4 regions of the Yersinia intermedia genome follow, and region 4 is predicted to be linked to each of the others. Evidence: predicted binding sites of a transcription regulator. Region 4 holds the regulator's gene; each other region holds the start of a gene.

Region 1 (3,207 bases), 2.2 Mb from region 4:
ACGGGTAGGTTCATCAAGGATCAGCACTTTAGGCCGGGTCATTAAACCGCGTGCGATAGCCACTTTCTGCTGGTTACCACCGGATAACAAACCAATCGGTTGTTCCATGGAAGGCGTTTTAATATTAAATAAACGAATGAAATCCGATACCGCTTGCTGCTCTTCAGCGTGCTTAAGCGAACCACCTGAACGGCTGAAATAACGCAACGCAGTCAAAGACATATTTTCTTTAACTGACATTCCGAGTACTAAACCATCCCGTTTACGGTCTTCGGAAATATAGACAATGCCATTTGCCAGGCCATCTTGTGGTGAATGGGTTACAACTTCGCGGCCATCCAACATCACAAAACCTGATTTACGCGGTAGCGCGCCATAGATGATTTTCATCAGCTCGGTGCGACCAGCCCCCATCAGACCGGCAACCCCTAAAATTTCGCCACTGTATAAAGTGAAACTGACATCTTTCACGCCCGGACCGCAGAGCTGTTTGACCTGCAAACGCTTTTCACCACGGGGTATATTCAAGCGCGGGTACTGTTCTTCCAGCTTACGGCCCACCATCATCTCAATCAGTGCGTTTTCAGTCAGACTATCAACCGGTTTTTCGGCGATAAATTGCCCATCACGGAATACTGTGACGTCGTCGCAAATCTCAAAAATCTCTTTTAGCCGGTGAGAGATATAAACAATCCCGCGACCTTCCGCTTTTAGTTCTTTAATCACATTAAACAGAGAGGCGGTTTCAGTGTCGGTGAGTGCATCGGTTGGCTCATCCATAATGATCACTTTGGATTCAAAGCTCAGCACTTTGGCGATTTCCACCATTTGCTGATCACCAATGGAAAGCTCGCCCACCAGCCGATGGCTGCTGTAACTGATATTAAGGCGCGCCAGCAGTAAATCGGCTTCGGCATACATCTTTTTCCAATCGATGCCGCCAAAACGATTAACAAACTCACGCCCTAAGAAGATATTTTCTGCGATAGTTAATTGAGGGATCAGGTTAAGTTCCTGATGGATAATGCCAATGCCCGCTTCCTGCGAATCTTTTGGGCCATTAAACACCACTTCTTTACCCATAAAGTACTGGCTGCCAGCATCCTTACTGTAAATGCCGGTCAGCACTTTCATCATGGTCGATTTTCCGGCGCCATTTTCGCCTACCAGTGCCATCACCCTGCCAGGATAGACACTCAGTGCGGCACCGGAGAGTGCTTTAACGCCGGGAAAGGCTTTATCAATTCCTTTAAGTTGCAGCAAAGGTTGCATAAATGCCTCAGAAGGTTACGCCGGAGCAGAGAATGATATTAGCAAAGGGGGAACATTCCCCGCTACGGATCACTGCCCGGCTTTGTTTGGTTTGCTCTTTAAAAGCCTCATGGCTGATATAACGCAAAACAATTTGGTTTCCCTGGTGTTGCTCAAGTTGTGATAGTTGTGCGAGTAACGCTTCATGGAGTTGCGGATTATTTTTAACGATCTCCTCCGCTAAGACTGCACTTTCAACCTGCATTTCTTGCGTTACCACCTCAAGAACCTGAAGAAATCCAGGGACGCCTCGTGTCAGTGCCAGATCGATACGTGTGGTGGTTGCCGGTATTGGCAGCCCCGCATCACCTATCACAACCTGATCGGTATGACCCAGGCGGGAGATAACAGCGGAAATATCAGAATTAAGTAATGCGCCTTTTTTCATTTTCTACTCCAACAGCGAAACGTTTCGCTGATACTGAGTTTAGAAAAATAGCAGCAGAAGGCAAATCCAATTTGATAAAATTGTGATCGCCATCGAAACGTTTCGCTGCACATTGGGAAAAGAGGAATAGTAGGCACAAAAAAGGCCGTTAATCATAACGGCCTTTCAGGTTAAATCTCTACCTGCGTTCCTAGCTCGATTACCCTATTCGGTGGGATCTCAAACTGATCTGCTGCACGCAGCGCATTCCGGCTGAGCGCAATAAATAACTTACCGCGCAAGAACAGGTACCACGGCCGCTTGGTAAGGATTAGCGACTCATGGGACATAAAGAATGAGGTTTCCATCATCTGGCATGGCAAACCTTCCAGACCGCAGCGATGGAAGATTTCTTCCACATTCGGTGTTTCACGCCAACCATAACTGGCCACCACCCGCCAAAACGTCGGGGAGAGTTGCTCGATAGTAACCCGATTCACATTGTGCACATAAGGCGCATCTTCAGTTCGCAATGTCAGTAGCACAACCCGTTCATGCAACACTTTATTATGTTTAAGGTTATGCAACAGCGCGAAAGGAATGACATTCATTGCGCGCGACATATACACAGCAGTACCAGTAACCCGCACTGGGGGTGATTTCTCCAATGAAGCAATCATCGCTTCCAGTGAATTGCCGTGTTCATGCATACGACGTAGCAAACCAAAACGTTCACTTTTCCAGGTCGTCATGATGATAAACATCACCAGCCCCAGTGACACTGGTAACCAACCACCGGAGAACAATTTCAACGCATTGGCAGAGAACATCGGGACATCGATAATCAGCAAAATTACCAGTAAGGCACCGACAAATACCCGATTCCAGTGCCAGTTTTTCAATGCCACGATGCAGAATAGAATACTGGTTATCACCATGGTACCGGTTACGGCAATACCGTACGCGGCCGCCAGGTTACTGGAACGCTCGAAGCCGACAATAACCAATACCACCGCCAGATAGAGAGTCCAGTTAATGACCGGGATATATATCTGGCCAGACTCCATTTCGGAGGTATGAATAATCCGCATTGGCGGTAAATAGCCCAGGCGAACCGCCTGCCGGGTGAGCGAGAATACACCGGAAATAACCGCCTGCGAGGCAATAACGGTCGCCAGGGTTGCCAGAATTAACAGCGGAATCAATGCCCAGTCGGGGGCTAATAAGAAGAAGGGGTTTTTGATGGCTTCAGGATTTTTCAGCAATAACGCGCCCTGACCAAAATAGTTCAGTACTAATGAGGGCAAAACCACGGTAAACCAGGCTAAACGAATAGGGAATTTACCAAAATGACCCATATCTGCATATAAGGCTTCCACCCCAGTGATCGCCAGTACGACTGCACCAAGCGCATAAAACGATACGGATTTATATTCAGTAAAGAAACCTATTGCCCATTTAGGGTTCAGCGCAACCAATACTTCTGGATTCGCAATAATACTGCGTAAACCAAGCAGTGCGATCGTCAG
Region 2 (3,207 bases), 1.0 Mb from region 4:
AACGACGATAGCCCCATCAGCTTCCAAAACTTTTAATGCGTGCTGAACTACACCGACGGAAATACCAAAATCTTCTGATAATTCATCAATGGTTTTAAGCCGATTACCAGAGCGCTCACCAATTAAATAGCGCGCTATTGATACCAATGCCAACCCTTCCTTTTTTATGAATTTCTTACTCATGGTAGGTCAATTCAGCCTTATTTCACCCGATAGTTAATGATGTTAGCGGGTAATAAATAGTAAGAGGGTAATTTTAGCCATACGGATAATTTTCAGTTGTATAGATATTGACACACTTGTCCAATGTATCATCGTGGCAATAATGAGTCAGGATATATGTGATACACATCACATTGCGCCAAATTTAAACGTAATAATTAGAGGTGTTTTTTGAACGGAAATGCAGGAGAGGCGCGGCGGCCTCTCCATGAGAAACTCAATAATTATATGACTTTATGTGGGCCGAAACATTCATAATGAATATGTGCAGGTGCGATCCCTTGCGCCAATAACTGCTGGCCAGCAAATTGCATAAATGCCAGCGGGCCACAGAAATAATAATGTCTATTGGGATCGGCTGCCAGCCACTGATGTGAACTGAGATCCATCAGCCCCTGGCTGTGGTAATCCTCACCGGCAATATCCTGAGCGGTGGGCGCGCGGTACCATACGTGGCGGCTAAGATTAGGCATATTCTGTGCAATAGCCGCGACTTCATTGGCAAATGCGTGTACTCGGCCATTTTCAGCAGCATGCAGCCAATGTATTGATGCAGCATGCTGCTTATCATGAAGGGTATTGAGCATACTCAACATTGGGGTTTGGCCTACACCAGCGGAAATCAGTGCAACAGGCGTTTCTGGTGAGATATCGAGAAAGAAATCGCCACGAGGAGGAGCGATACGCACACTATCCCCTTCGTGCAGTTGTTGGTGTAAATAGTTAGAAACGGTGCCTTGCTCTTCACGTTTCACTGCAATACGGTAAGTCTTACCGTTGGGTGCTGCTGTCAGGGAATATTGGCGGATTTCTTGATATTCAAGTTGCTCATCTTCAATATAAATCCCCAGATATTGCCCCGGTTTGAAATCTAGCACAGGGCCACCGTCTTGCGGCGCTAACACAAAGCTGCAAATCACCTCGCTCTGCATCTCTTTTTTGATGATGCGAAAACGGCGCAAGGTGCGCCAGCCACCGGTGCTGGCCTCCCCCTGTTGATAAATCTGACTTTCTCGCTGAATAAAAACATCCGCCAGCACACCATAGGCCTTACCCCAGGCATCTAACACTTCCTGGCCGGGGGAGAACATTTCATCCAGCGTACTGATGAGATGATGACCGACAATGGCATAGTGCTCTGGTTGAATATTCAGGCTGGTATGTTTTTGGGCAATACGCTCAACGGCGGGAAGTAGAGCCGCCAAATTATCGATATTGGCTGCATAGGCACAAATCGCATTAAACAGAGCCTCACGCTGATCACCATTAAACTGATTGCTCATATTGAAAATGTGCTTCAGCTCGGGGTTGTGCCCGAACATGCGATCATAAAAGTGTGCAGTGAGTTTGGGGCCAGTGGCGGCAAGTAGCGAGATGGTGGATTGAACGGTGGCGATGGTTTGGTTATCTAGCATGGTGTGCTCCTTATTCCCTTGGTACTTGGCGCCACAGCAGTGTTAGCCTGCTCTCGTTACTTAGCCCATCTACAGGCTTCGCCTTTACGAGCCCGTTGCTTGCGACCTTGCTGCAACGCGAATTACGTTGGGTATTATTGTGTGTAAATTAATACATGCATTTTAAATGCATCTTATAGATTGTGCCCTAATTTGTAAATGTAGATTCTACTTATAAGCGATTACTCTTACGGGTTAGTTCACAGAATGTGAAAAAATCACATGTTGAATATGAGGATAATTCCGTTGCATTGGATGAAGTCTGAACAGCTCAAAGCCTTACACCGTCTGGAGCCAATCGTTTGCGTAAAAACCTCTGTCAAGACCTATCTTACCGGGGGGAAAACAGTTTACACTGTGGGCTAGAACCCAAACGGGTAGCCCACTAGGTATAACTTGTTAGCTAAGTCAGGAGAGCCGGATGTTAAAGCGTGAAATGAACATTGCCGATTATGATGCAGATTTATGGCATGCAATGGAGCAAGAAGTGGTGCGCCAGGAAGAGCACATTGAACTGATTGCCTCTGAGAACTACACCAGCCCGCGCGTTATGCAGGCGCAAGGTTCTCAGTTGACGAATAAATATGCTGAAGGTTACCCAGGCAAGCGTTACTACGGTGGTTGTGAGTACGTTGACGTTGTTGAGCAATTGGCTATTGATCGTGCTAAAGCGCTGTTCGGTGCCGATTACGCCAACGTCCAGCCACATTCCGGTTCCCAGGCAAACGTCTCTGTTTACTCTGCATTGCTGCAACCCGGTGATACTGTATTGGGGATGAATCTGGCCCATGGCGGCCACCTGACCCACGGCTCACCGGTTAACTTCTCCGGTAAACTGTACAATATCGTGCCTTACGGTATCGATGAATCTGGTCAGATTGATTATGAAGATCTGGCGCGTCAGGCCGAAATTCATAAACCAAAAATGATCATCGGTGGCTTCTCTGCTTATTCCGGTATCGTTGATTGGGCAAAAATGCGTGAAATTGCTGACAGCATCGACGCATGGTTCTTTGTGGATATGGCTCACGTAGCAGGTCTGGTTGCTGCAGGCGTTTATCCTAACCCAGTTCCACATGCACATGTCGTTACCACTACCACGCACAAAACCCTGGCTGGCCCACGCGGCGGCCTGATTTTGGCGAAAGGCGGTGATGAAGACCTGTACAAGAAACTGAACTCTTCTGTTTTCCCTGGCAACCAGGGTGGTCCATTGATGCATGTTATTGCCGGTAAAGCAGTAGCATTGAAAGAAGCCATGGAACCAGAGTTCAAAATTTACCAGCATCAGGTAGTTAAAAACGCCAAAGCGATGGTGTCAGTGTTCCAGGATCGCGGCTATAAAGTGGTTTCTGGCGGTACTGAGAACCACCTGTTCCTGTTGGATCTGGTGGATAAAGATATCACCGGTAAAGACGCCGATGCCGCCTTGGGCCGTGCAAATATTACCGTGAACAAAAACAGCGTACCTAACGATCCGAGAAGCCCGTTTGTGACTTCAGGCGTGCGTATCGGTAGCCCGGCAATTACC
Region 3 (3,207 bases), 920 kb from region 4:
CACCATACGTGGTATTGGGGGTTGAGCCAAAGAAGCCGGAAATCACCGTCGAAATACCGTTGGCAAACATCGAGCGATGCAAACCAGGGTCACGAATCAAATCTTTTTTCACGATATTAGCAGTGACCACCAAGTGACCGATATGTTCAGCAATAACCACCAGCGCCGCAGGCAAGATGGTCAAAATAGCGAACCATTCAAAACGTGGGGTATAAAACGTCGGTAAGGCAAACCAATGGGCCTGACTAATTGGGGTTAAATCAACCACCCCCATCACGAATGACAAAGCATAGCCAACCAACACACCAATCAAGATAGGGATAATGGCGAAGAAGCCACGGAACAGCACCGATCCCAGAATGGTTACCCCTAACGTCACCATTGAAATGATGATAGTGGTTGAATCTACTGTCACACCTTGGGCAGGCAATAATCCGGCCATACCCGCAGCAACGCCAGCTAACTCAAGGCCGATAACGGCAACAATCGCCCCCATCGCCGCGGGCGGGAACAGCACATTCAGCCAACCCGTCCCGGCTTTTTTCACAATCAGCGCCACCAGACAAAACAGCACGCCGCACATGATGAAACCACCCAAGGCAACTTCGTATCCCAAAGGTAATAACAGCAGTACCGGTGAGATAAACGCAAAACTTGAACCGAGGTAAGCTGGGATCTTTCCCTTACAAATGAACAGATAGAGCAAGGTTCCGATACCGTTGAACAGCAGCACCGTCGCCGGGTTAATTTTAAACAGAATAGGAACTAAAACGGTGGCACCAAACATGGCGAACAAATGTTGAAAACTCAGGGGGATCGTCTGGAGCAGCGGTGGACGCTCGCTGACACCGATGGTGCGACGGCTCATTTCTCTATCCTCTTAATGGTGTGTTTAAAAATGATTTTGCTAAAAGTTATTCAAAAAAAAGCCGACTATCGAGTCGGCTATCATCAGTTATTTTGTTCCGAAAATCTTATCCCCGGCATCACCCAAACCTGGGATGATGTAACCGTGTTCGTTCAGGCACTGATCGATGGCGGCGGTATACAGCTCTACGTCTGGATGCGCTTCTTCCAGCGCTTTGATACCCTCCGGTGCGGCAACCAATACCAACACTTTAATGCTCTGGCAGCCCGCCTTCTTCAGCAAATCGATAGTCGCAATCATCGAACCACCGGTTGCCAGCATAGGGTCAACAACCAACGCCATACGTTCGTTGATATCGGCAACCAGTTTCTGGAAATACGGTACCGGTTTTAATGTTTCTTCATCACGATAGACACCCACCACGCTGATGCGGGCACTCGGTATGTTCTCCAACACCCCTTCCATCATACCTAAACCGGCACGTAGAATCGGCACCACCGTAATTTTCTTACCTTTAATCTGCTCAATCTCTACCGGCCCGTTCCAACCCTCGATGGTAACTTTCTCAGTTTCCAGATCGGCGGTTGCCACGTAAGTCAGCAAACTCCCTACTTCAGACGCTAACTCGCGAAAACGCTTCGTGCTGATATCATTCTCACGCATCAAACCAAGTTTATGTTTTACTAGCGGGTGTTTCACCTCAACGATCTTCATTATTTTTCTCCTGGTTAGGCGGTTGACGGCCAAAAAAATCGCGAGATTATACCGCCTTTTTTTTTGAACGCCACAATGAATAGCCTGATTCAGATCAATAGAAAATCAATCTTAAGTCAAGAAAGCTAAAAATCAGCGTGATATCACAAGCTACTCGCAAACGTTTGCCTGCGCTGTTAGAATTATCGCGTTTTATTCCTAATACCCAAAATAATTGGAGTTGCAGGTAGGCAGCAAGCGAACACATCTCGATAAGCTCACTCAAGTAAGTGATTCGAGTAAGTGAACGGTGCTAACCCTGCGGCTTCAAGGATGAAGGGATAAGCTCAAACAGCCAACCGCCGTGGGGACCTCGCAGTGACCAACAAAACCTCTCTCAGCTATAAAGACGCAGGCGTAGATATCGATGCCGGTAATGACCTTGTTGATCGCATAAAAGGTGTGGTTAAACAGACTCGTCGCCCAGAAGTGATGGGTGGATTGGGCGGGTTCGGTGCCCTGTGTGCTTTGCCGCAAAAATACCGTGAACCTATTTTAGTCTCAGGCACCGACGGCGTGGGCACTAAGCTGCGCCTGGCGATGGACCTGAAACGTCACGATACCATTGGTATCGATTTAGTAGCTATGTGTGTCAATGACCTGGTGGTTCAGGGTGCTGAACCGCTGTTCTTCCTTGACTACTTCGCTACCGGTAAACTGGATGTGGAGACTGCCGCCAGTGTGATTACCGGTATCGCCGAAGGGTGTAAACAATCAGGTTGTGCACTGGTTGGCGGCGAAACCGCAGAAATGCCGGGGATGTACCACGGTGAAGATTATGACGTTGCCGGTTTCTGCGTTGGTGTAGTTGAAAAGTCTGAAATCATTGATGGCAGCAAAGTGACACCGGGTGATGCGTTGGTTGCCTTAGGTGCCAGCGGCCCACACTCCAATGGTTATTCACTGGTACGCAAAATTCTGGAAGTCAGCAATACCAATCCTGAGCAAACTCAGTTGGGCGGTAAATCACTGGCTGACCATTTGCTTGAACCGACCAAAATCTACGTTAAATCCATTCTCAGCCTGATTGAGCAGCTTGATATTCATGCTATTGCTCACCTGACTGGCGGCGGCTTCTGGGAAAACATCCCACGGGTATTACCCGCAGGGACTCAAGCGGTTATCGACGAAGCTAGCTGGCAGTGGCCCGCGGTATTTAGTTGGTTGCAACAAACCGGCAATGTCAGCCGCCACGAAATGTATCGCACCTTTAACTGCGGTGTCGGCATGGTGGTTGTGCTCCCAGCAGAACTGGCTGATATTGCCGTTGAGTTACTGACTGCATCCGGTGAGAAAGCCTGGAAAATCGGTGTGATTGCTGCGGCGACTGACGGTGCAGAGCAAGTCATCATCAATCCATAACATTGCTGACTCAACCTGCAGCTTCAAGTACGAAGGGTATATGAAAAAGATCGTGGTTTTGCTCTCCGGCCAGGGCAGTAATCTACAAGCGTTGATCGACGCCCAACAACAAGGGCGTATTTCAGGCACCATCAGTGCCGTATTCAGTAATAACCCTGATGCTTATGGGTTGGAACGTGCTGAATTGGCGGGTATTCCCCACCATGCAGTGGATGCCAAGTCCT
Region 4 (3,207 bases):
ATGCGCTAGAACCCCACATTTCAGCTGAAACACTGGAATACCATTACGGTAAGCATCACAACACCTATGTGGTTAACCTCAATAATCTGATTAAAGGCACGGAGTTTGCGGGTAAGACGTTGGAAGAGATTGTAAAAACCTCTAATGGTGGGGTATTTAACAATGCGGCCCAAGTCTGGAACCACACCTTCTACTGGCATTGCCTGTCACCTAATGGTGGTGGCGAACCTACGGGTAAGGTTGCCGATGCTATTAATCAGTCATTTGGTTCTTTTGCTGAATTTAAAGCACAGTTTACTGATGCGGCAGTAAAAAACTTTGGCGCTGGCTGGACCTGGCTGGTTAAAAAAGCAGATGGCACGCTGGCGATTGTCAGTACATCTAATGCAGCAACACCACTGACCACCACTGATAAACCGGTGTTAACTGTCGATGTGTGGGAACATGCTTACTACATTGATTACCGCAATGCGCGACCAAAATACCTGGAGAACTTCTGGGCACTGGTTAACTGGTCTTTCGTTGAGAAAAATTTAGCCTGATACGGCGACAACAGACCGGCGCATTACTCGTAACAATAATTAAGGGCGGGTTTACCCGCCCTACTTATCACTTCACACCGGCAAGCGGCTCAATTAATTCATTACTGCCACGAAGCTAAAGACAATAATCATCGCCAGCGCACCAACAGTCGTAATCAGCGACATTTTCAGATTGGTATCCATAAAAACTCCTTAGCCGGTTAGTTTGTAGTAAGATAAAGGCACATAGTTAGTGTGTTAAATTATTTTCCCACAGTTCAGAAAAAAAATCTTGTGCTCATTACGCACTTTATAACTTTGATTACCCCTTTCACTTTTCCTCCAGATCAGACAAAATTCGCAGTTCATAACTGCATACCGACTAATAACGTCCAATAAATACTTTCAGACAACCCGCTGATTCAACTTCCCAGCCTAATATCGTGTTTGTGTCTGAGTGGTTTTCGAGTATTGCAGGCAAACGATTAACATAATACTTACCCTACTGTAACCGGTAAGCTTAGGAGTCATTCTTTTTATGGCAACGATTAAAGATGTGGCCAAACACGCGGGTGTGTCCACCACCACCGTTTCGCACGTTATCAACAAAACTCGTTTCGTCGCCGAAAACACGAAGGCTGCCGTGTGGGCTGCCATTAAAGAACTGCATTATTCGCCCAGCGCTGTGGCTCGCAGTTTGAAAGTCAATCACACCAAATCAATTGGTTTGCTGGCAACATCCAGTGAAGCACCTTATTTTGCTGAAGTGATTGAAGCCGTCGAAAACAGTTGTTACAGCAAGGGTTACACCCTGATTTTATGTAATTCTCATAATAATCTGGACAAACAAAAAGCCTATCTGGCGATGTTGGCGCAAAAACGTGTCGATGGGCTGCTGGTGATGTGTTCAGAATATCCTGAACAACTGCTAGGGATGTTAGAGGATTATCGTAATATCCCAATGGTCGTTATGGATTGGGGTACGGCTCGTGGCGATTTTACTGACTCTATTATTGATAACGCCTTTGAAGGTGGCTATTTAGCGGGCCGTTACCTGATTGAGCGCGGTCACCGTGACATTGGTGCTATCCCTGGTCAGTTAGCCCGTAATACCGGTGGTGGTCGCCATCAGGGCTTCCTGAAAGCGTTGGAAGAGGCCAATATCACACTGCGTGATGAATGGGTGGTGCAAGGGGATTTCGAGCCTGAATCCGGGTATAAAGCAATGCATCAAATTCTGACACAAAAGCATCGCCCAACAGCGGTATTCTGTGGCGGCGATATTATGGCCATGGGTGCAATATGTGCTGCTGATGAGTTGGGCCTACGGGTACCACAAGATATTTCGGTGATCGGCTATGATAATGTGCGTAATGCTCGCTATTTCTCGCCAGCACTGACCACGATTCACCAGCCAAAAGAGCGTTTGGGTGAAACCGCCTTTGCCATGTTACTTGATCGTATTGTCAGCAAACGTGAAGATCCGCAGACCATTGAGGTACATCCTAAACTGGTTGAGCGCCGCTCCGTTGCCGATGGCCCGTTCCGCGACTACCGCCGTTAATGCTCTTTCGCCGGTAGCATGCAACGCTACCGGTGCTAAGTTCGCGCAATCACCTCTTGCTCATTGAATGATAATTCACCGTCATCTTTCAGCCACTCAGCATTCAGCGTGACACTGTCACCCAAATACTCGAGTAGCCAGGCCAATGCGGGCGAGTGGTTGTTCTGCTGCCACGCCAAACAACATGGGCTATCGGGCAGCGGTTCTACCAACGTCAATGCCGCTAACTTCCCTTGTTCAATCAACGGCGACACCATGTGCGCTGGTACCATTCCAATGCATAACCCCGCACACAGGCAGTCGATTCCCGTTGCCCAGTCTGGAGCCACCAATCGCTGCTGGTTAGCTAAAGTCCAGGTGTCACGCTTAGGTAGGTTGCGGGCGGTATCCTCCAGACAGAGTGAGGGATAAGGCCGTAACTGATTATCACTAAGTGGCCCAGTTAACCGGGCTAAAGGGTGATCGATGCTCACCACACAATGCCAACTTAAAAAACCCATATCGCGAAAAACAAATCGCCCACCGACGGGGATCGCGCGGGTAGCACCTATGGCCATTTCCGCCTGCCCCTCCACCAGCGCATCCCACACACCGTTGAAGACTTCATAGCGTACCCGCAGCTCAATATCAGGAAAATGTCGATAAAAATCCAACACTAAGCGGCGACTACGCTGTGGCTTAACAATTTTATCTATCACTATATTTAACTGCCCACGCCAACCATTCGCCACTTGTTGGCATTGGCGGCGTGTGTTATTCATTTTTTTGATAACATCGCGAGCATCTTTAATAAAAACCACACCCGCTTCGGTTAATTCCACATCGCGATGACGCCGTTCAAACAGCGGGACGGCCAGCCACTCTTCCAACTGACGCACCGTGTAACTAATCGCAGACGGCACGCGGTGCAATTCTTGCGCAGCAGCACTGAAACTCCCGGTACGGGCTACTGCGTCCACCACATCCAGTGAATATTCAGACCACATTGTTTTTCACCTTTTCCATCACAAATTTGCTATCAAAATTTTTAACAGCATGGCGCAAATATTAGCGTTTCACAACCGAATTTCTCATCGATAGAATGCCCACCGCAATTAATTTTCAGTAACAGAAGTTTTGCCT

The links. The regulator PurR, encoded in region 4, represses purine synthesis genes. The targets are predictions, from matches to a motif close to CANGCAAACGTTTGCNTG.
Region 1: a site for PurR is predicted at 1,712-1,729, ahead of rbsD (D-ribose pyranase). Genes of this name have one in related genera too.
Region 2: a site for PurR is predicted at 1,968-1,985, ahead of glyA (serine hydroxymethyltransferase). Genes of this name have one in related genera too.
Region 3: a site for PurR is predicted at 1,736-1,753, ahead of purM (phosphoribosylformylglycinamidine cyclo-ligase). Genes of this name have one in related genera too.

Annotation. Positions count from the first base shown of each region.
Region 1 is NZ_LR134116.1:4,734,123-4,737,329, reverse strand. It holds gene rbsA (ribose ABC transporter ATP-binding protein RbsA) at 1-1,272, opposite strand, end outside; gene rbsD (D-ribose pyranase) at 1,280-1,699, opposite strand; gene kup (low affinity potassium transporter Kup) at 1,870-3,207, opposite strand, start outside.
Region 2 is NZ_LR134116.1:1,199,411-1,202,617, forward strand. It holds gene yhfZ (GntR family transcriptional regulator YhfZ) at 1-183, opposite strand, end outside; gene hmpA (NO-inducible flavohemoprotein) at 447-1,637, opposite strand; gene glyA (serine hydroxymethyltransferase) at 2,098-3,207, shown strand, end outside.
Region 3 is NZ_LR134116.1:1,293,025-1,296,231, reverse strand. It holds gene uraA (uracil permease) at 1-868, opposite strand, end outside; gene upp (uracil phosphoribosyltransferase) at 956-1,582, opposite strand; gene purM (phosphoribosylformylglycinamidine cyclo-ligase) at 1,940-2,983, shown strand; gene purN (phosphoribosylglycinamide formyltransferase) at 3,024-3,207, shown strand, end outside.
Region 4 is NZ_LR134116.1:2,212,402-2,215,608, reverse strand. It holds gene sodB (superoxide dismutase [Fe]) at 1-542, shown strand, start outside; gene cydH (cytochrome bd-I oxidase subunit CydH) at 636-725, opposite strand; gene purR (HTH-type transcriptional repressor PurR) at 1,060-2,085, shown strand; gene punR (DNA-binding transcriptional activator PunR) at 2,121-3,071, opposite strand.